Regions from separate parts of the Lactobacillus sp. ESL0684 genome, predicted to be linked through region 2. Evidence: riboswitches for the same ligand, from Rfam matches in the RefSeq annotation. Region 2 holds a riboswitch; each other region holds the start of a gene.

Region 1 (7,030 bases), 560 kb from region 2:
ATTGAATGTAGTAAAAACTTCAAAAAACATGGTATTCATACAGCAGCGTTTGTTTCTAGTCAATGCGGAACTCATGGTCCTTGGGATGTCAATGATGGTTTACCTACGCGGGAATCGGACCGGTATTTACCAGTTGAAGTTCAAGCTAAGTCCCTATTTATGAGTAATCTAATTGATGATGTCATCATTGGCAATTCGTATGCTAGTGAAGCTGAATTGCGCAGTCTTAGTGAATTAGATAGATATAAATTAACTCTTGACGTAGAAATGGTTAAGGATATTAGTGAAGTAGAACAAAAAATTTTATTAACTGAGAATCATTTTCGTCGCGGCGATAGTAATTCCTTAGTTGCACGTTCAACTCAACCACGAGTTAAATATCATGATGATAATCCAGCTCATGATAATGATAGTGAATTTGAAGTAGGGGACATTCTAATTTGTAATGATGATTTTGGTGTCTATAAGAATGAACTACAAGTAGTTTTACAACCACATAGTGATAAAAGAAAGAATAAGGTTGGGGCGATTAAGGCTGATGAATTATCACTACTAAAATATTTACGTCCTTGGACAAAATTTAATTTTGAGTCTAAGTAACCAAAGGAAAAATTAAATGTGGCAAACATTTTTATTAATTATTGGCTTGTTAATTATCTTTTTGCTTGCGAATAAAGTGGTTAGCCAAGTTTATCTTGCTGGACATAAAATTTATAGTGTTCTAGTAGGATTACTTAGCATTTTGTTATTAGCATTTGGAATCATTTATTGTAAGAATTCTATTGGTTTAACTTTGATAGGGGCAGTGTTTGTTTTTGGATGTATTGTTTTTTTAAACTCATTTGATCGCAATATTAAAACCTTTATGCACCGCAAGGATAAACAAGGTACCACTAAGGAAGATAAAGTATAATTTAATATAAAAGAGCTCGCTAAATTTCTTTTTGAAATATTTAGCGAGCTTTTTAGTTGGTAAAGTTGAAGTATTATTTAAAGGTAACTTTTGCGATGCGAACACACCAATCGCTACCATAGACATAACCAGAAGCATTAATAGTTAATGTACCGTTTTTTGGTTCTTGCATAAATGATAGCTTTTCTCCGTTGTCTAACCAGCTGATAGCTTTTATTTCTTTGAAGAAACCTTCAAAAGACCGCAAAGTATTTCCTTCTCCGCCCAGTACCACGTTGTCGTTACCGACGATTTCTAAGTCATGAATAAACAGATACTTATTTTTGTCATTGCCAAGTACCAAATCTTTTTGATTACCATTTGCTTGGACCCCGGCCTCAGGTCGGGTTTTATAGATAGCTTCACTGGCCATCTCTGTCCAATTACCTATTTGCTGCATGATAGCATGATTTATTTCAGGAATTTTGCCGCTACCAGTAAGTCCAATGTTGAGCAAAATATTGGCACCAATGCCGCGACAATGCACAATGTTTTCTATTAATTCTTTACCGGACTTAAAATCTAAATCATTTTTGGCAAATCCCCAGTGTTTGTTCATAGTAATTGAAGCTTCACCGGCTACATACTTATCATCAAAGCCGTGATTGACTTGGCTAGGTGTTTCTCGTTCGTAAGTTACAACGTCAATCTCTGAATTACTAATTTGGCCACGTTCTTTAAGACCGGTATTATTGATAATGATAGCTTCAGGTTGGTATTTGCGAATCATACCGTAAAGTCGTGAATGTTTCCAATTTGCGTCTTTTTTATCCCAATCACCATCAAACCAAAATCCGCCAATTGGTCCATAATTTTGACATAATATTTTGACTGAATTCAATAAGTAATCAAGGTAATCATTAAAGTTATTCTGATAAAGAGGCGAGTGCCAATCATAAGTTGCCATATAGAAAAATGGTTTAATATCATATTTATTACAGGCATTTACAAATTCTTTAATCAAATCACGGTGAGCTAAACTATGTATTGCGTCAAATGTTGATAAGCATTTAGTGTCGTATAAGAAGAAGCCTTCGTGATGCTTAGTAGTTAGGACGATATATTTGGCGCCCATCTGTTTAGCAGCAAGGACAATTTTATCAGCATCGAAATTGTCTGCCGCAAAGGAATTGATTAGTTTTTCGTATTCAACTTGATCATGTTGATGAATATATTCAGTCCATTCACCTTTAGCAAGCTGTGAATATAGCCCCCAATGAATAAACAAACCAATGCCCATGTTTTCGTAATTTTTAATTCTTGTTGGAATTTCAGTCATTTTTCCTTCTCCTTATCGTAATGAACTCACCTGTGGTATACTGTACGAAAAGATAGTATGTCACTAGGGGTGCTTAATAGCTGAGAAAAACCCTTGGAACCTGAACAGGATAATACCTGCGTTAGGGAAGTGTTTAATAATTAAGCATTATTGTACTCCTAGTTGACTTTTTTAAGAAGGGCTAGGAGTATTTTTATGTTTACCAGATCATCAAAATGGAATGTTAAATCAATAATTTTGATTGCCTTAATTGGTATTATTATGGGGGTAGTTTATACTTATGGCTTTAATTGGGCGTATAACCTGGTTAAAATGGCTTTACTGCCAACAGGTTTTGCCCCAGTGACAGATACAGTATTTGCTGGCCTATGGCTCATGGCGGCACCATTAGCAATGTATTTTGTCCCTACAAGTGGTTCCGGAACAATTGGTGAAACATTAGCTGCAGTTGTTGAAATGGCAATTGGGGGCCAGTGGGGACCCATTACAGTTATTTCTGGAATAGTTCAAGGAGCAACTAATGAGATTGGTTTTTTTCCTAAAAAAGAACGTTATCAAAAATTTTCTTGGACTAGTGTCTTGATTGGCGCTTTTTTTGCCGGACTGGGGTCATTTGTCCCAACTTACTTTTTATATGGTTGGAACAAATACAGTATGACTTTACAAATTACAATGTTCATTACTAACATGATTTCGGCTTTGGTATTTGATGGCGTTCTAGTTAAATTAATTACCAATCTTTTCGATAAGGCGTTAAAGCCAAAGATAATTTAAATATTATGCAAAAATTCGTTAATAAAAAAGTTGAGCGTAAAAACTCAACTTTTTTATTTTCGATTTAAGACAGCGTGTACTTTGGTTGTCAGCATGTCGATGGCGACATCATTTTCCCCACCTTCAGGAATAATGATATTGGCATAGCGTTTAGTTGGTTCAATAAACTGATGATACATCGGCTTAACGGTCTGCAAATATTGTTCAATTACTGAGTCGATTGAGCGTCCACGTTCTTTAATATCGCGTTCTAATCGGCGAATAAAGCGAATATCATCGTCTGTATCGACATAAACCTTAATATCCATCAGATCGCGAATATCTGCGCTAGCTAAAACTAAAATTCCTTCAAGAATAATGATATCTGCAGGTTCAATGTGAATGGTTTCTTTGCTTCTAGTATGATCTTTAAAGTTGTAGATTGGCATTTCGATTGCCTGATAGTTAAGCAAATCGTTGATCTGCTTTTTTAGTAGTGGGATATCGAAGGCATCAGGATGATCGTAGTTAATTTTCATGCGTTCAGCCATTGAAATATTAGCATTATCCTTGTAATACGAATCTTGAGTCATAATCAAGACGTGCTCATTTTCAGCCATTTGTTCAACTATTTTATGGGCAATAGTAGTTTTACCACTACCAGATCCACCAGTTATGCCAATCACGACAGGTTTTTCAATTTTAGACATCTAAGACGCTCCTTCTTTATCAATAATATTCTACTTTAGTTTGTATGATAGTTAAAGTAAAAATGTGCTGAAACCAAGATTAATCGGTAATTTAATTTATCAAAAATAGACTTTTTTATAAAAAAGCGTTGACATATTTTTTGAAAGCGATTACTATTATATCTGGTATTAAAAAAACAAAACTTATCTTTTAAATTTTATTTACATAGCTATTAAACTGTATAAATTTTTGAATATTCAATATTTTAAATATAAGTTTTATGAAAATAAGACCAAAGGAGTGAGGGAATATAACAGAATTTAGAGAGATATCTCCTAGTATACAAGTAGAAGAATATTTGCAGCATCTGGTTAGTTCCATTGATAAGCAAGAAGATTTACCAAGTCAAAGAGAAATTGCTGATAAGCTTGGAATTAGCAGAAGTGCTGTTCAACATGCTTTGCGTCACCTTCAAGACGAAGGTGTAGTGTCTGTTAAACAACGCTCAGGAATTGAAGTAAATAAAAAGATCGATATTAATATGCTGGGGATGCAGTCAATGACTGCCGAGTTAGGAAATCAAAATGTTAAGATAAAGCATTTGTCGACAAGCAGTGTTCAGGTCACCAAACAATTGCAAAACTTTTTTGGGTCAAAGACAAGTCAATTATTAAAGATAGAAAGAATTCACTGCAACAGGGATAAGCCTCTAAGTTATGAAATTACATACTTTAATAAAGCGGAATTTCCAGCTTTGGAAAAGGTGGATTTTACTAACTTATCACTTTATCAGATTTTATGTGATGAATATAATGCTGTACCAACATATGGTAAAGAGGATATCACGTGTATTTTAGCAGATGATAGGTTGGCTAAGGCGTTGCAAGTTAAAGACGGTGAGCCTCTTTATCAAATTGAAAGTTTTAATTATCAAGCTGATGATCGTCCACTTGAATGTACCAGGCAATATTTAATTGGTAAACAGTTTAAATACTATTTCACTGCTAATAATATTTTTGATTATCAGGAGGATTAAGATGCTATTTAAAAATGTTTATTTTGATCTTAATCACAAAATTGCCAATGGTTTTTATTCTCCAGGAAATAGTTTACCTAATGAAAATGAACTACAACAAATTTATGGTGTAAGTCGCACAACTATTCGTAAAGCAATTGATCAGTTAGTAAGTGAACAAAAGGTAGTTCGTAAAAAAGGAAGTGGTTTATTTGTAAGGCCTACTATTTCAAAGCAAAATATTCTGAATATGACGGGTATCATCAGACCAACTTATCTTGAATCATCAGATAAAGTTAAATTTAAGGATACTTATTTACGGTTAGTTGGCCCTTATTATGCAGATATATTAGGAATCTCAGCTAATGAATTACTGTATTACGTATCATTTAAAACATTATCAAGCCATGGAAAATCCTTTGAAAAATTATTATTGCCATTGGATAATTTCCCAGGTTTTGATCCAGCTTGTCTGAAGGTGACGCCCATCATTGAGGTCGTAAATTCAGGTAAATTTAATCTTGAAAATGTATATCAAGATTTTCAGTTGGTTGAGGCATCAGCTGAAAGTAGTAAGCAGTTGAACTTAAAAATTGGATCACCAATTTTTAAGATAACTAATCTTTTTTCAACAGCTGATAAGAAAAATGTTGCTATTGAATATCGAATGCAAGATGCATTAAATACTGAATATTCAATTGATTTTAATTAATGGAGGAAATATAACATGATTAAACTTGTAAGAGTGGACCACCGTTTAGTTCATGGCCAAGTTGCAGTTTCTTGGTTTTATAGTTTGGATGCCGATACCATCTTTGTTGTTAACGATAGTGTCGCCAAAGATGATTTTCGCAAATCAGCTATCCGTTTAGCTAAACCTGACAATGCCAAACTAGTAATGAAGAGTGTTGCCGAAAGTATTGAAGCAATTAACTCAGGAATTACTGATAAATATAAAATGTTGATTGTAGTTGAATCAGTAGCTGATGCAGCAAAGTTAATAAAAGGTACTCAGGGGAAAATCAAAGGTCTTAATTTAGGGGGTACCAAACCTCGTGAAGGAACCAAAAATTATTCTAAAACTATCAACTTGACTGATACTGAGGCTGAACAATTAGTCAATCTGCAAAACGATGGCGTTGATGTCTGGATTCAACAAGTTCCTAGCGAAGAAAAGCGAGAATTTCATAAATAAATTGAGAGGTAAATTATGAATAAATATTTAATCGCCTTGATCTTAGCCTTGATTGCAATGCTAGGAAATGGAGAATACTTTTTAGGTTCATCAATGTTATCAAGGCCACTTGTTACGTGTACATTAACAGGTTTAGTTTTGGGTAATTTGCACCAAGGAATCATCATGGGAGCAACTTTAGAATTAGCATTTGTTGGTTCATTTTCAATTGGTGCTTCAATTCCGCCGGAGATTATCTCGGGTAGTGTCTTAGGTACGGCTTTTGCGTTAAATGCAGGAAAAAGTACTGCTGTGGCTTTAACCTTGGGAATTCCAATCGCTTCTTTGGTTTTAGTAATTAAAAACCTTTGTTTTATCTTTATTTTGCCATTCTTTGTGCATAAGGCAGATAAATATGGAGATGAAGCAAATGGAAAAGGTATTGGCCGAATGAGTAATTGGGGTGGCTTTTTCTCAATTAACCTACCAATTGGTTTAGTTGTGGGAATTTCTTATTTGCTTGGTAGTCCAGTAATTAAGCAGGTTTTAGCTGTTATCCCTAAGTTTGTAATTGATGGTCTAGGAATCGCAACAGGTTTATTACCAGCTTATGGTTTTGCATTGTTATTGAAGATGATGGTCAATAAGAATAATGTTACTTTCTTTATCCTTGGCTTTGCACTGGCTGTTTATCTAAAAGTTCCAGTTACAGGAGTGGCAATTTTTGGTGCTTGTCTAGCATTAGTATTGACAGGCTATTCAGCATTTAAGGGTAAAGCACTTGTTAACACAGATCAAAGTGCCACGGCTGTAGCAGGTACAAATACAGAAGATTCAGATAATGGAGGTATCAATTATGAAGATGAAGAGTTCTAAAATTCTAACTAAAAAGGATTTGATGAAAACTTTTTGGCGTTCATTTACTGTGGAATGGTCCTGGAACTATGAACGGCAAATGAATATGGGTTATACCTATGCCATGGTACCGGCTCTAGAAAAAATTTATAAAAATAGCAAAGATAAGCTGAGTAGTGCGTATAAGCGTCATTTGGAATTTTTTAACGTTACACCGTGGTTGAGCACATTTCCATTAGGTATTTCGATTGCAATGGAAGAACAGAATGCAACTGATCCTGACTTTGATGAAAGTTCGATTAATAATATCAA
Region 2 (7,030 bases):
TAGCTTTTTTATTAATAATTTTATTGCGAAACATCATTATGTTCGGAATTATAACTTGTCAAGTTTTTTAAAAGCAATAAAACGATGTTGATAACTGTGTATAACTTTGTGGATTGTGTATAACTTTGCCAAAAAGGCTGCTAGATAGCTGTGGATAATCTGTTGATTGTGTGTAGATTACAGGTACTATTTTTAGGAATAATTAGTCAAATATCCTAGTATAATAGCATTTATTGCCATACGTTTGTAAATTTGCGAATTAGAGATAATATGTGGGCAACTTTTTAACAAAAAAATTTTAAAAAATCTGCAATCACAAATTAGGTGGCGAACAGAAGTTTTGACTACAAAATGTAGATTTTGCTTTTACACAGTTGTGGAAAACTGGGGTGGAAACAATGCGAATTAGGGGATAAAATAGAAGTTATGAAGATTAAGATTGTATGTGTAGGTAAATTAAAAGAGAAGTATTTTCAGGCTGCCATTGCGGAATATTGCAAGCGTTTAAGTCGTTTTGCAAAAGTAGAACTAATACAAGTTGCAGATGAAAAGGCACCAGAAAAATACAGTTTAGCTCAGCAAGAACAGGTTAAAGCAATTGAGGGTAACCGAATTTTGAGTAAGATCCAGCCAAAAGACTATGTTTATGTAACTGCAATTAAGGGAAAAGAACGTAGTAGTGAGGAGTTTGCCCATGAATTGCAAGATTTGGCTACTTATGGACATTCAACGCTAACTTTTGTGATAGGTGGTAGTCTGGGGACTAGTCAGGCAGTGAATCAGCGTGCCGATAGTTTGCTCAGCTTTGGTAAGTTGACTATGCCGCACCAATTAATGAGGGTGGTCCTAATTGAACAGATTTATCGTGGTTTTATGATTAATAGTGGCAGTCCATATCATAAGTAATTGAATTACTGATGGTTAATTGCAAGTTGCTTAATCAAAAATTTGGTTGAACAATGAAGCTAGTGGAAGTATTATTAACAGATAAGTAAATACCAGTAGATATAATGTAATAATGATTGTGAAATATAAGTTTAAAAGAATAAAGGTGATTATATGGTAGATAAGTATTCTGACTTTGATTATGTTGGGTTGGCTAACAACTTGGCTGATGATATTTCTAATTGTGGTAATTTTGTTGTTTGGGCTTATTGGTATACAACTTATGATAAGCAAGAAGTATTTTTTGAATACTTTTATTTAGACAATCTTGAAGCTGCCATAACTAATCCGAAGTATCGTAGTGTAGCAGAAGTGGACCAACTGGTAATTGCAGAGTTACCACTATTTTTCCGAAAGAAGATGGAGGCTGTAGATTTATTGCAGATCTTTGTTAAGGAAAATAGAGAATGGGGACAAAAGCAGTCACGGGATTAAAAGGTTAATAACTAGCAAAAAGACAGCAGGAATTAAACTGTTGTCTTTTTGCTTATTTCAATGTAAAGAGGAAGAGGTTCGTTAAACAGAGTAAAAGTATACTCCATAACCAATCACTGCGTTTAACTGTGATTGGCGCAATTATAGAACGCTGACCGCCTTCGCGGTATCCATGTGATTCCATTCCTTGGGCCAAATTATCGGCTGAATTAAGGGCAACCAGAATGGCTTTAAAATAAAGTACTGGTGACCAAAAACTCAGATAAACACCGCGCATCATACCAGCAGTTCGGATTTGTTTAACCGCATGCTTCATTAAAGGGATAATATTAAGAGCAGCTAGCACACCATAAGCAAATTTGCTTGGCAGCTTAAAATTTTGTTCAAATGAACGTGCCAATGATTCAGCACTAGTATTGCAGCTAACACAGGCAATCGAGAGCGTATAAACATAAATTCGACTTGATAGGCTCAAAGCATTATTAAGATTTGGCTGGGTGGTAAACCAGTATAAAGTAGCAAAAACGGTGATAGCAGCAATTAATGGTGCAAGTAGCAAAGTTAGCAGTTTTTTTATCGTAGTGTGGTGAACTAACAAGTAACCAATACAAAATAAAATAATTAGTAAGTTAGTGGTTAGACTGACCTTGATGGAGATTTCGATAGAAATAATTAACGCTAAAATAAATTTGAAACTAGGATTCATGATTGACCTCACTTAGTAGAATAGCTCAAATGCTGATGTTGCAAGACTAGATGATAGTCGCACCAAGGGGCTAAGTTATGTAAATCATGACTGATAATTAAAAAGGTTTGGTGGCGAGCTTGCTGACTTTCTTGCATGAGCTGGACAACTTTTTTACTGGAGGCTTCATCTAATCCACTTAATGGTTCGTCAAATAGCAATACGTCTTGATTAGTTAGTAGCATTAAAAAGATTTGTAGTTTCTTTTGTTGACCTCCCGAAAGTGTGTAAACAACTTGATCTAGGTGCTGGTCTAAATCAAGATAGTTCAATGTTTGATTGATTTTTTCAGAGGTAAAGAATGGATTTAATCCTTGTTTTTTACTCAAAGCAATTTCGTCGGCAACTGTGACACTTAAGAATTGATCCGTGGCATTTTGAAAAACTTGTGCCACGTTAAGCAAGTATTTTCGAGCGCTTAACTTGCTAATCTCCTGATCATAATATGCAATACTGCCAATGTAAGGGATCATCTTGGTGAGTGCATTAAATAATGAAGTTTTACCAGTACCGTTAGCCCCAGTAATGAGAGTTGTTTTTCCAGCAGCAATTTTAAGCTCAGGTTGTTGTAATAGCAGTCGCTTGTGAGCAATTTGGACATTAGTTAAGGTGAAACAAGCAGCCTTGTTATTTGGGACAGCGAAGCAGTAGGAGGCAGCAGTCTGCCCCTGTGTCAACAGCTGGTCTTTTTCATGATCAGATAGTTTAGTGATTGTACCATTTTTGAATTGAAAGAGATAATCGCAAATGCCGGCATAATCGTTTAATAGGTGGTCACTAACAATAATAGTTTTACCCTGAGTTTGTAATTGTCCGAGCTTGTCAATTAGAAATCTGCGTGCTTCAGGATCACAACTGGCAAAAGGCTCGTCTAATAGAAAAAGGTCAAGGTCCATTGCGACCAAAACAGCGAGGGCAACCCGTTGTTGTTCACCGCCTGACATAGTATTAATCTTTTGATCAAGTAGCTGCTTAATTTGGGTAAATTCTACACCGTGAGCCAATCGCTGGGAATATTGTTCAGGAGAGACTTGTAAATTTTCAAGTGCAAAGATGATTTCTTCACGAGGTGTGGCCATAGTAAACTGTTCACCAGCGTGTTGAAACATCATGCCGGCTTGTAATCCATCAAGATCAACGTTTCCAGTAGTTTGACCAGCGTATTTAGGATACAAACCAGCAAGAATTTTTAAAATAGTTGATTTACCACAGCCAGTTGGTCCAATTAAAAGCGAAAATTTAGCTGTTGGGATTGTTAAATTAATTTGATTAAGAATTTTGGTATTTTGATTATATGAAAAACAGAGATTGTTAGTTGTGATTGACATTTTTTCACCAAATAAAAAGTCGTCAAGGAAAAACTCGACGACGCAAAAACGTTAATTTTCCCTTCGCTGGTATTAGCCATAGCAGGTTCAATGGGTATCTTCTCAGCCAAACGGCACCCCGATGTTGTTTGGCTAAATTGTACAAGAAAAAATGTCCTTTGTCTAGTTTTTCATCATTAAACTGCTTTTTTGTTATATAATTGAACTATGAAAATAAACTAAGATTAGGTGGTGAAATCATGGCAGTAGTTAAACTGGAACAATATTTACTCAGTATTTTGCATGCAACTACAGCAGATACCAATGAGTTACGGTTAAATTCAGGAAATAAAAATTTTGACCTATTTACAATTTTGCTTGAAAATCATAATACTGGTGTCCATCGTTATCAAGCAAGCAGCTATCAACTGCTTTATGTGGCAGCAGGTGAAATAAAAATTAAGGTCGATAACTATGAATATCGGCTCAAGCCGGGAAATATGCTTTTTTTGTTGAATAAGTGTGAATATGAGATACAACAGCAAACAAATAGTGGGGTATTGGTTAAACTAGAATTTAGTTTACAAAAGCTAGGGCAGTATTTCCCAGGAAATACTGGTTCGCGTACTGCGTCAGAGCGGGAAATTATCAAGCAGTTGGAACAGAAATTGGAACAACAGCGATTTTTATATCTTAAAAATACTGAATTATCAGAACCAGTTCAATTAATAAATAAAATAATTGATGAATATCTACAAGCAAATTTATTTGCTAAAGAAATTATTGCGGCCGAATTAAAATTGTTGTTGATTACTACTATCAGAAAGCAAGACTTGAACGCTGCACCAGCAACAACTATGGAATTTGCCGGAACAGAACTTGATCGCTATATTGATGCCAATTTTGCTGATATTACTTTAGCAGAAGCAGCCAAACATTTTGGCTTAAATCCTAATTATTTTTCAAGCCTAGTTAAACAAAAAACGGGGAAGAGTTTTGTCGAACATGTTGATGAGCGAAGGATGCAAGAAGCCCGTAATTTGCTAGCCCGACCAGATATCTCGGTTAAGGAAATTATCACTTTAGTGGGATATCAAGGAAAATCCTTTTTTTATAAGAAGTTTAATGAATATTATCATCAAACACCGGTTCAGATGAGGTCGGAGTTATTTAGACAAGCTAATATTAATTTAAAATAGAATAGTATCAATGGTGATTCGGTCAGAATCGCTATTTTTGTTGCACTAAAAAACCGATCAAAGAATAAGTTCTCTGGTCGGGCAGTGAAAAATTACATTTTTTCTAGTCGCTTAATTCGGTCTGCAGTTGCTGGATGGCTGTCAAATAAGTTTTTCTTATGTAATGGATTCTCAATATATAATCCACGACTGCTTGGATCAGCCTGTTGCATTGGCTCACTGTGTTCAATCTTAGTTAAAGCAGAAATTAGTCCCTGTGGATTTCGGGTTAGTTCAACTGATGAAGCATCGGCTAAATATTCGCGATTACGTGATAACGCCATTTGGGCCAGACTGGCACACAATGGACCGAGAATTAACACAAATAAAATTGCAATAATTTTAAATATTAAAACCGCCTTGTTGTCATCATGATCGTCATTGTCGCGATCATCATCAAACCACCAGATGTAACGACTAGCAATACCTGAAATATAGGAAATAACGCCCACTAAAACAGTAGCTACGGTTGAAAGGCGAATATCATAGTTTCGAATGTGTGAAACTTCATGACCTAGAACTCCCTCGAGCTCTTCACGATTCATCATGGTTAATAAACCTTGAGTGACTGCAATAGCGCTGTGCTCGGGATCACGACCAGTCGCAAAAGCATTAGGGCTAGGATCATTAATAATAAAAACTCGCGGCATTGGCACGCGACCCACTAAGGCCATATCTTGTACAATATGCCATAATTCTGGATTGTCTGATTCGTGAACTTCTTGGGCATGATTAAGGTTCATTACCATATTTGCAGGATCATGCATAACTATCAATAGATAGATTGCACTAACAATTAGGGCAAGGATTAAACCGCTCCAAGGTGTCCCACCAAAAAGATAGCCTAATCCTGAACCAACTAAAGCAAGAATAATTATGAATAACACCATAATCAAGCCTGTTTTACGCTTATTACTGGCGATTTGTTGAAATAGCATGGTTGATCCTATTATTAAAACTTAACTTTAGGTGCTTCTTTTTCAGCTTCACTTGTTTGCAAATAATCGACTTTTTGGAAGCCATGAATTCGCGCAACCATATTAGATGGAAAAGTTAATAGCTTTTGATCATAAAGGGCAGCTGAAGAATTATAAAGTTGCCGAGAATAAGCAATTTTATTTTCGGTATTGGTCAATTCTTCTTGTAGTTTCATGAAGTTTTGGTTGGCTTTTAAATCAGGATAATTTTCCTGTAAAGCAAAAACTGATTTCAGCGCATCTGAAATCTGGTTTGATACCTTTAACGCTTGCGCCCGGTCATCACTAGGAATCGCAGTCAATTGATTCCGTAATTGCACCACTTCGGCTAAAGTACTTTTTTCATGTTTAGCATAGCCTTTAGTGGTTTCTACAAGATTGGGAATTAAATCATTACGCCGCTTTAGCTGCACGTCAATTTGACTCCAAGATTCATCAGTATATACCTTAGATTTTTGTAGTGAATTATAGCTGGTAATATAGATAGCAACTAACAGAATAATGATAATTAGAATTATCCACATTAATGGTGACATATTTTTCTCCTTTTAATCTAGCTTAATCTAATTATAACTAACTTCTGCTTTTTTTGGAAATAGTAACGAACTGGTTTTAAATGAGTAATAAAATTCCTCCGATAATTGTTAAGATAACTAAACCAGCGATTTGCATCAATAGCCATTTCTTAAAGAATTCACCTTTTGAAACTGTCCCATTTTCAGTAAAGGTTTTTAGAACTAACATGTTCGCCATTGAACCAATTGGCGAGCCAAAGCCACCAATATTTGATCCCAAAAATAGGGCTTCAGCGTACGGCGTGAACTTCCCAACTAAAATCGTAGCTGGCACATTACTAATAATCTGGCTAGAAACAATCGAGGTAAGATAAGTTGACCCCTCTGAATTAATCATGGTGTGAATTAAGGTCACAATGACCGGAATCTGTTGGATATCACTAATAAAAATAAAGAAACAGGTAAAAGTTAGCAATAAAGCATAATCAACTCTAAGTAGTATCTTAGGATTGATTAATAGTGCCAAAATGATGGCAGCTATCATTGGCCAAGCTACATTAACCACCTTAAAAACGCCCAAAAAGAAAAAGGCAAAAACCATTGTAGTGATGATTGTTGGCCGAACACTTATTTTAACTGGTGTAGTTTTTTGAATTGGAATCTGTTTACGAGGAATAAAGTGAAAAATAATAAAGGCAATAATTAACGAAGCAATCAGATAAGGCAGCGACCAAGAAAAGAATTTTAGGGCACTGACTGAATATTTACTGACTAAAAAGATGTTATGTGGATTACCCCAAGGCGTAAATGCCGCTCCAATGTTTGCTCCCATACCAATTAAGGTAACAGGCAATATTTGCGGTAAATT
Region 3 (7,030 bases), 200 kb from region 2:
GGGCAATTATTTGTTCATACCTATCCTGCAACTGGAACGATGTTAACAGTTTGTACAGTATTTGGCAGAATTGCTGGACAAAATGCTGCTGAATATGCTAAAGAATAATTTTACTATGGGAGATTATAAATAATGATAGTTAATAAAAACACTTATTATGATGCTAGTTATGACGTAGTTGTACTAGGATTTGGGGGAGCTGGAGCGACAGCTGCTCGCTTTGCTGCAGATGATGGGGCCAAAGTTTTGTTGGTAGATTCTGCTCCGGAAGGCCATGAAGGTGGTAATACTAGATATGCTGCTGAATTAGTCGGTTATAGCAGCAGCGAAGCTGACTACCGTAAATATTATGAAGGTTTAGCGCAACATTTCGAACTTGATCCTGAAGTCGAAGCAACAGTCGTTCATGGAATAACCCACATGAAGGAATACTTCAAAAAATATTTAGGTGTTGACCAGCCAGTTAGCTATAAGACAATTTTGGGGCTACCAGATGATGCAATTGATGCCGATCATCCTGAGCTTCCGGGTGCGAAGAGTTATGACATGATTACACTTAAACCGGGAATTTTTAACGCTTCACTTTGGAATGTTTTGCGCCAAAACGTAATTGACCGAAGTGATAACATTGATGTGTGGTATTCTTCGCCAGTTGAACACTTACTGCAGACACCTAATGGTAAAGTGGTAGGAGCACAAATTGAGCGCGATCATGTTTTATTAAATATTTATGCTAAGAACGGCGTTGTTTTAGCGACTGGTGGAATTGAAAACAATCCAGAGAAAATTCAAGATTACATTGGTTCTTATAAATTAATTCCTTTAGGGACACTTTATAATCAAGGTAAAGGAATCGATTTAGCCCATGAAGCAGGTGCTGATATGTGGCATATGTCAATGTATGCTGCTGGGGGGATGCAACAGAGTTTTGCCTTTTACGAACCAGGGATGAAGCGTGCGCCATTTTATATGGGTAATCCAGTCTTTTATACTGGTAGTATTTTTACAGTTGGTGATGATGGTACACGTTATTTCAAAGAAGACCAAGCAGCTCGTGAAGGCTATGTTGAAAATCATGGTTCTTGGTACAAGCCACTTAATCCGATTAAGCCATACTTTGTATTTGATCAAAAGCAATACGATAAGATTAGTGAATTGAAAGACTTCCCTGATAATAAGGCATTAAACTCGGTAATTAAGGCTGATACTGTGGCGGAATTAGCCGACAAAATGGGGGTTACTGCCGAAAAGTTACAAACTACTATTGATGAGTTTAACTTCTTTGCGCAAAAGGGTACTGACTATGCCTTTCATCGCGCACCTGAAACTTTAACAGAGTTTTCTGCTACTGGTCCATATTATGCTACGCCATTGGTGCAAACTATTGGTTGGTCTGAGGCTGGACCAAGACGTAACGCACGGGCTGAGATACTTGATCCTGATCATCAACCGATTCCACACTTGTATGGTGCAGGAGAATTAGGTAGTAATATGGCTAATCTATACCAAGGTGGCTCTGACTTAGCTGATTGTTTAATCTTTGGTAAGATTGCTGGTCAAAATGCGGCTCATCCTAAAGATGATGTTGAAGATATTTCTGCAGAAACAGCAGATCATGAACAGCATATTGGTCATCAACCACTATCTTCAGATCTTAAATCAGAAAAGTATGCTGTTGGTCCTAATCAATACTTAGGCAAATCTGATCAAGGTATGGGTGATGAAATTGTGGTTCGCGTAACTGTGGATCAGCAAAAGAATATCAAAAATGTTGAAGTCTTAAAACAAGCGGAATCAGATGATTACGGGCTTAAGGCGATCAAGGAATTGCCACAAGCGATGGTTAAAGCTAATACGGTTGATGTTGATGCCGTTTCTGGTGCATCTAACACCACAAGAGGCTTAAAAGCGGCCGTTAAAGATGCTCTAAGTAAAATTAAATAAAAGTTTCTAGACTAAAAAGTCCTGGTAGTTTAATTGCTATCAGGACTTTTTTAATCTTAAATAAAGTAATTTTGAATTTTTAAAACCCATTATATAACTTGACTTTTTATTTCGATTTTTATAGCATGAAGTGAGCTTCATATATGTGATTAAATAAGGTGAAACGATGCCAAATTTAGTAAAAAAATTACGATTAGAACATAATCTAACTCAAGAAGAATTGGCAGAAAAGGTTAATGTGAGTAGTCGGACGATTATTTCGATTGAAAAAGAAAGATATAAGCCATCGTTAGTGTTGGCATATAAACTTGCTCGTATTTTCAAGCTTAGCATTGAAGAACTCTTTTGCTTACAGGATTATTTGGGAGAAGAAAAATGAGGAAGAAACTAATTAAAAGTGCTATTTGCGAAGTATTCTTTTTATTACTGGGCTTAATCGAACTAGCAGCCATCTTTTTTAGTGATGGCTGGGCTCATCAGCTAAAAAATTTTATTTTAGCGGCGCTTGGTTTCTTCATGGCCCTTGGCTATCATATTAACGCCCAAGATATTAAAAAGGGCCACAGAGATGAGTTTGAAGATGATGAACGTGATCGATATGTTGGTAACGTAGCCGATGCGCGTGTACTCAAGTGGCTGGATAATATTGTGTTGATAGTGGCTGTTATCTTTGCTTTGTTATATGCTAATTTCAAAGTCGAAGCATTTACAGTAATAGTTACTATGTCAATTTTTTATTGGAATGTCAGCCTGATTTTACAAATTATTTTTGGAATCATTGAAGATCGAAAAAATTAATTCGTTTAATTAAAAAAACTTCCAGAAGTAATCAACAACTGGAAGTTTTTATGTTTTGCATTACTTGTGCCAAGGCGCATTGTTCATTGTGGCAACAGTTTTGGCAATATTATTACTTTGGGCAATCATTGAAATAACGGCTGCACCAGCTGCACCAGTCTGGGCAATGGCAGGCAGCTCCGTTTCTTTAATACCGCCAATTGCCACAATTGGTCGGGTACTCTTATTGACTAGCGTGGCTAAACCAGCAATGCCAATTTCTGGATCAGCATCACTTTTGGATTTAGTGGCAAAGATGGGGCCGCTACCGTAATAATCGATGTCAGCAATTTGGTTAGCTTGCTTAATTTGAGTGGAGTTGGAACAAGAATAGCCGATTAGCATCTGCCCGGCTACTTCAGCAACTACCTGCTCGATTGCAGTATCACTTTGACCGACATGAATTCCTTCTGCATTAACTTTTTTAGCTAATGCAAGATCGTCATCTATAAAGAATGGTACTTGATATGCCTGACAAAGCTCATGCAAATGTTGGGCCATTGGTAAACGATCAGTTTCCTTTAAGGTCGAATTAGTACCTTTATCACGAAACTGAAAGGCAGTGATGCCGGATTTTAATGCCGTTTCAACTATCTTAATTAGACTTTGTCCTTGTGGAATATCTTGACTGCCACAAATAAAATAGGCTTGTAAAATGTTAGAATTAAACTTTTTCATGAAATACTCCTAAAATTGCTTGGCCCAATGATTAAGTGGGCCATGATCGTGGCCTACTTGGATCGTGTGCTCGATGGTTGCTGTGACATACTTCTTGGCTATTTTAATTGCATTAGTTAGGTCTTGGCCTAAGGCTAACTGGGAAGTAATGGCAGCAGCTAGGGTATCACCAGTTCCGTGAGTGCGCTTGGTATGGGTGCGCTTGCTACTAGTCCAAAAGCTAGTACCGTCTGCCAGCAAAGTATAGTCACGCACATCTTCATTGTCCATGTGACCGCCCTTGATGATGACGTTCTTAACGCCCATGTCTTGTAAAGTATGGGCTACATCAGGATATTGTTGTTCACTAGTGATTTTCATCCCAGTTAAAACTTCTGCTTCGGGTAAGTTAGGGGTTACTAGAGTGGCTAATGGCAATAGTTCTTTTTTGACTGTTTCAACAGCTTCATCGCTGAGCAATTGGGCACCGCCTTTGGCTACCATTACTGGATCAACAGTAACTGGGCCGAAGTCGTATTTTTGTAAGTTTACTGCAACTTGGTGAACATGTTCGGCATCGCCTAGCATACCAGTTTTGCAGGCGCGAATATCTAAATCATCAGCTAAGGCCGCACACTGTGCGTCAATCATTTCTAATGGTAAGAGGTGGGTAGCTTGTACGCCTAAAGTATTTTGAGCAGTAACGGCTACAATTACCGCGGTGCCAAAAACTTGCTGCATTTGAAAGGTTTTTAAGTCGGCCATAACACCTGCCCCGCCACTTGAATCTGTACCTGCAATCGTTAGTACTTGGGGAAATGAATTAATTTTTTCTACCATAATATTTGCCTTTCTTAATCAAATTTAGCAATTTTTACTAGGTCGGGAACCTGCACTTTAGCTAAAGCATCAATTAATTTAATGCCAAAAGTTCCGGGTCCGAGATCGGGTTGTTGGTTAACTAGTAATTCTCCCGTGGCAGCAAAAACTAGTGTAGCAGTCTCGGCTGCTTCAAAGAGGTTGTCACATACCGCCGCAAAAGCTGCAACAATGCTAGATAGCATGTCACCAGAACCAACGTGGGCTTGGAAGAGTGGGCTACCATTATAAACGTGAGCGACTTGTTGTCCGTCACTAATGGTATCGACGGCACCGCTAGTAATGACTACACAGTGATATTTTTGAGCAACTTGTTTGGTGATTTCGTCTAAGTCTCCTGTACCAGAACCGGCATCGATGCCCTTAGCTTGCCAATTAAAGTTGCCCAAGGCGGCAATTTCGCCAGCATTGCCGCGGATAATATTTACTTGAAATTCTTTTAGCAGTTGTTCTGCAGCTTCAAGACGATAATTAACGGCACCAACGGCAACTGGATCCAGTACAATTGGTTTTTGCTGTTGCTCAGCCAATTGTCCCATTTTTTGCATGTGAGCAAGTTCTGTTTGCGTCATAGTACCTAAGTTGATCTGCACTGCATTAGCCATCTTGACCATTTCGGCAGTCTCATTAATTTCTTTACTCATAATTGGTGAAGCTCCCAGTGCATTTAAACCATTGGCAACGTCTTGGACGGTTACAAAGTTGCTTTCATTTAAAATAACTGGGTTAGCTACCCGTAATTGCTCTAATAATTCTAATTGCATAATATTTCTCTCCGTTAAATTCGGTAATAATAAAAAGCCTTGGCACGTTGGGTGCCAAAGCTCAATTAGAGTGACACGTTCCTAGCGTAAGTGTTAACTTACAGGTTCAAAGGGTTTAATCTCAGCTTATCAGCACCCCTCGTGTTGTTGCCATCATTATAGCGGCTTTTGGTAGAGAATACAATAATAATCTCATTTAAATAAGATTAGTCTGATCATGCCAGGAGCTAATAAATTGAAAGTAGTTAAATTTAGCACTAAGCTAGGAATACATTTTTATTAAGCAAAGGGGATTACAAATGGATCAGAAATTTTTAGAAGTAATGAAGCATGAGGGCCCGGCGACGATTATTGCCCTTAACGCCCAGCCAGCGGGAATCGTTAATACTTGGATGTCATACATTACAATTGATCAGGAAGATAACCAGCTATATTTACCAGCAGCTGGAATGCATAGCATCGAAGCTGATTTTGCTGAAGATAATCATGTAGTAATTACAGTTGGTAGTAAGGAAGTTGAGGGGACAGCAGGCCCCGGTGCTGGCTTTTACATTTATGGTACAGGTGAGTTCTATGCTGAGGGCAAACATTATGACCAATTAAAAGCTAAATTTCCTTGGCTAAGAAAAATTCTTGAGGTAAAGATTGACCGCATTGAACAAAAAATCTAGCTAACTTAAAAAGCATCCTAATTCAATAAGGATGCTTTTTTGATGCTTAATTATTTTGGAAATTACGCAAAAACTTGGTAGTTTTGTCATTTTGAGGATGATTAAAGAGCTGGTCAGGGCTGCCTTCTTCTGTGATGATACCGTCGCTGATGAACAAGACTTGATCGGCTACGTCGCGGGCAAAGGCCATTTCGTGGGTTACGATAATCATCGTTAAACCTGTTGTGGCTAAGTTCTTCATTACACTTAAAACTTCGCCAACCATCTCGGGATCAAGAGCAGAAGTTGGCTCATCAAATAATAAAATCTCAGGATCCATGGAAATGGCTCGGGCGATGGCTACTCGTTGTTGCTGACCGCCGGATAATTGGTTGGGTCTAGCATCAACGTATTCTGCCATGCCGACTTTTTCCAAATTAGCTAAGGCAATTTTCTTAGCCTCTTCTTTTGATCTTTTAAGGACTAACTCTTGACCTACCATGCAATTAGCTAAGACATTTTTATTTTCAAATAAATCAAATTGTTGGAAAACCATGCCAACTTTAGCCCGATAAATGTTGCGATTATAGTCTTCTGCTAGGACATTTTTGCCGTGAAAATCGATTTCACCAGCACTCGGCTCCTCTAGTAAGTTGATGCACCGCAAGGTAGTTGATTTACCACCGCCGGAAGGGCCGATAATCGTTGCGATTTCGCCTTTATTGATGTCAAAGGAGATATCACGTAGCACTTCATGATTGCCGAAAGACTTCTTAATATGCTTTAAACTTAAAATGGTTTCGTTTGCTTGTGTCATTATTTCTTGACCTCTGTTTCATTATTAGTTCCGACCTGCACTTGATTAGCCATTAGATTATAGTTCTTGCTTCCTGCCAAGCGTTTTTCAATCAAGTTGAAAATTCTGGTAATTGTGAACGTTAAGATTAGGTAAATGGCTGAAATGGTTAGGTAAGTTGGGAAGAACTTGAAAGTTTGACTGGCAATTGTGGTACCAACGAAGAATAACTCAGAAACAGAAATGATACTCAAGACTGAGGTATCCTTGATGTTAACGATAAATTCATTGGTAATTGATGGTAAACAATTCTTGATTGCTTGCGGTAAAATAATGTGCCACATTCTTTGGTTGTGTGTCATTCCCAGTGCACTAGCAGCTTCGAATTGTCCCTCAGGTGTAGAAGTAATCCCACCGCGAATAATCTCAGCTAAGTAGGCACCAGTATTAATAGAAACAATAATTAATGCGGCAACTGTTCGGTCAATGCTCAGGTGCCAAAA

The links. Region 2 has a riboswitch for thiamine pyrophosphate ahead of OZX56_RS00455 (ABC transporter ATP-binding protein). Riboswitches for the same ligand answer to the same signal wherever they lie in the genome.
Region 1: it holds a riboswitch for thiamine pyrophosphate, as region 2 does, so the genes downstream of both, OZX56_RS06900 (ECF transporter S component) here and OZX56_RS00455 (ABC transporter ATP-binding protein) in region 2, are expected to answer to the same signal.
Region 3: it holds a riboswitch for thiamine pyrophosphate, as region 2 does, so the genes downstream of both, thiM (hydroxyethylthiazole kinase) here and OZX56_RS00455 (ABC transporter ATP-binding protein) in region 2, are expected to answer to the same signal.

The regions. Positions count from the first base shown of each region.
Region 1 covers NZ_CP113941.1:1,417,188-1,424,217, reverse strand. Annotated here, with positions in the region: gene OZX56_RS06915 (MupG family TIM beta-alpha barrel fold protein) at 1-600, shown strand, start outside; gene OZX56_RS06910 (hypothetical protein) at 617-913, shown strand; gene OZX56_RS06905 (alpha-L-fucosidase) at 987-2,231, opposite strand; TPP riboswitch at 2,287-2,376, shown strand; gene OZX56_RS06900 (ECF transporter S component) at 2,427-3,005, shown strand; gene udk (uridine kinase) at 3,059-3,694, opposite strand; gene OZX56_RS06890 (GntR family transcriptional regulator) at 4,033-4,710, shown strand; gene OZX56_RS06885 (GntR family transcriptional regulator) at 4,712-5,401, shown strand; gene OZX56_RS06880 (PTS sugar transporter subunit IIB) at 5,417-5,884, shown strand; gene OZX56_RS06875 (PTS sugar transporter subunit IIC) at 5,900-6,739, shown strand; gene OZX56_RS06870 (PTS system mannose/fructose/sorbose family transporter subunit IID) at 6,726-7,030, shown strand, end outside.
Region 2 covers NZ_CP113941.1:92,313-99,342, forward strand. Annotated here, with positions in the region: gene rlmH (23S rRNA (pseudouridine(1915)-N(3))-methyltransferase RlmH) at 427-906, shown strand; gene OZX56_RS00445 (hypothetical protein) at 1,060-1,380, shown strand; gene OZX56_RS00450 (energy-coupling factor transporter transmembrane component T) at 1,433-2,086, opposite strand; gene OZX56_RS00455 (ABC transporter ATP-binding protein) at 2,095-3,453, opposite strand; TPP riboswitch at 3,495-3,584, opposite strand; gene OZX56_RS00460 (helix-turn-helix transcriptional regulator) at 3,693-4,631, shown strand; gene htpX (zinc metalloprotease HtpX) at 4,724-5,608, opposite strand; gene OZX56_RS00470 (LemA family protein) at 5,623-6,183, opposite strand; gene OZX56_RS00475 (SLC13 family permease) at 6,260-7,030, opposite strand, start outside.
Region 3 covers NZ_CP113941.1:1,777,863-1,784,892, reverse strand. Annotated here, with positions in the region: gene OZX56_RS08725 (FAD-binding protein) at 1-108, shown strand, start outside; gene OZX56_RS08720 (FAD-binding protein) at 133-1,944, shown strand; gene OZX56_RS08715 (helix-turn-helix transcriptional regulator) at 2,111-2,323, shown strand; gene OZX56_RS08710 (hypothetical protein) at 2,320-2,742, shown strand; gene thiE (thiamine phosphate synthase) at 2,803-3,459, opposite strand; gene thiD (bifunctional hydroxymethylpyrimidine kinase/phosphomethylpyrimidine kinase) at 3,469-4,278, opposite strand; gene thiM (hydroxyethylthiazole kinase) at 4,293-5,081, opposite strand; TPP riboswitch at 5,143-5,231, opposite strand; gene OZX56_RS08690 (pyridoxamine 5'-phosphate oxidase family protein) at 5,381-5,752, shown strand; gene OZX56_RS08685 (amino acid ABC transporter ATP-binding protein) at 5,799-6,548, opposite strand; gene OZX56_RS08680 (ABC transporter substrate-binding protein/permease) at 6,548-7,030, opposite strand, start outside.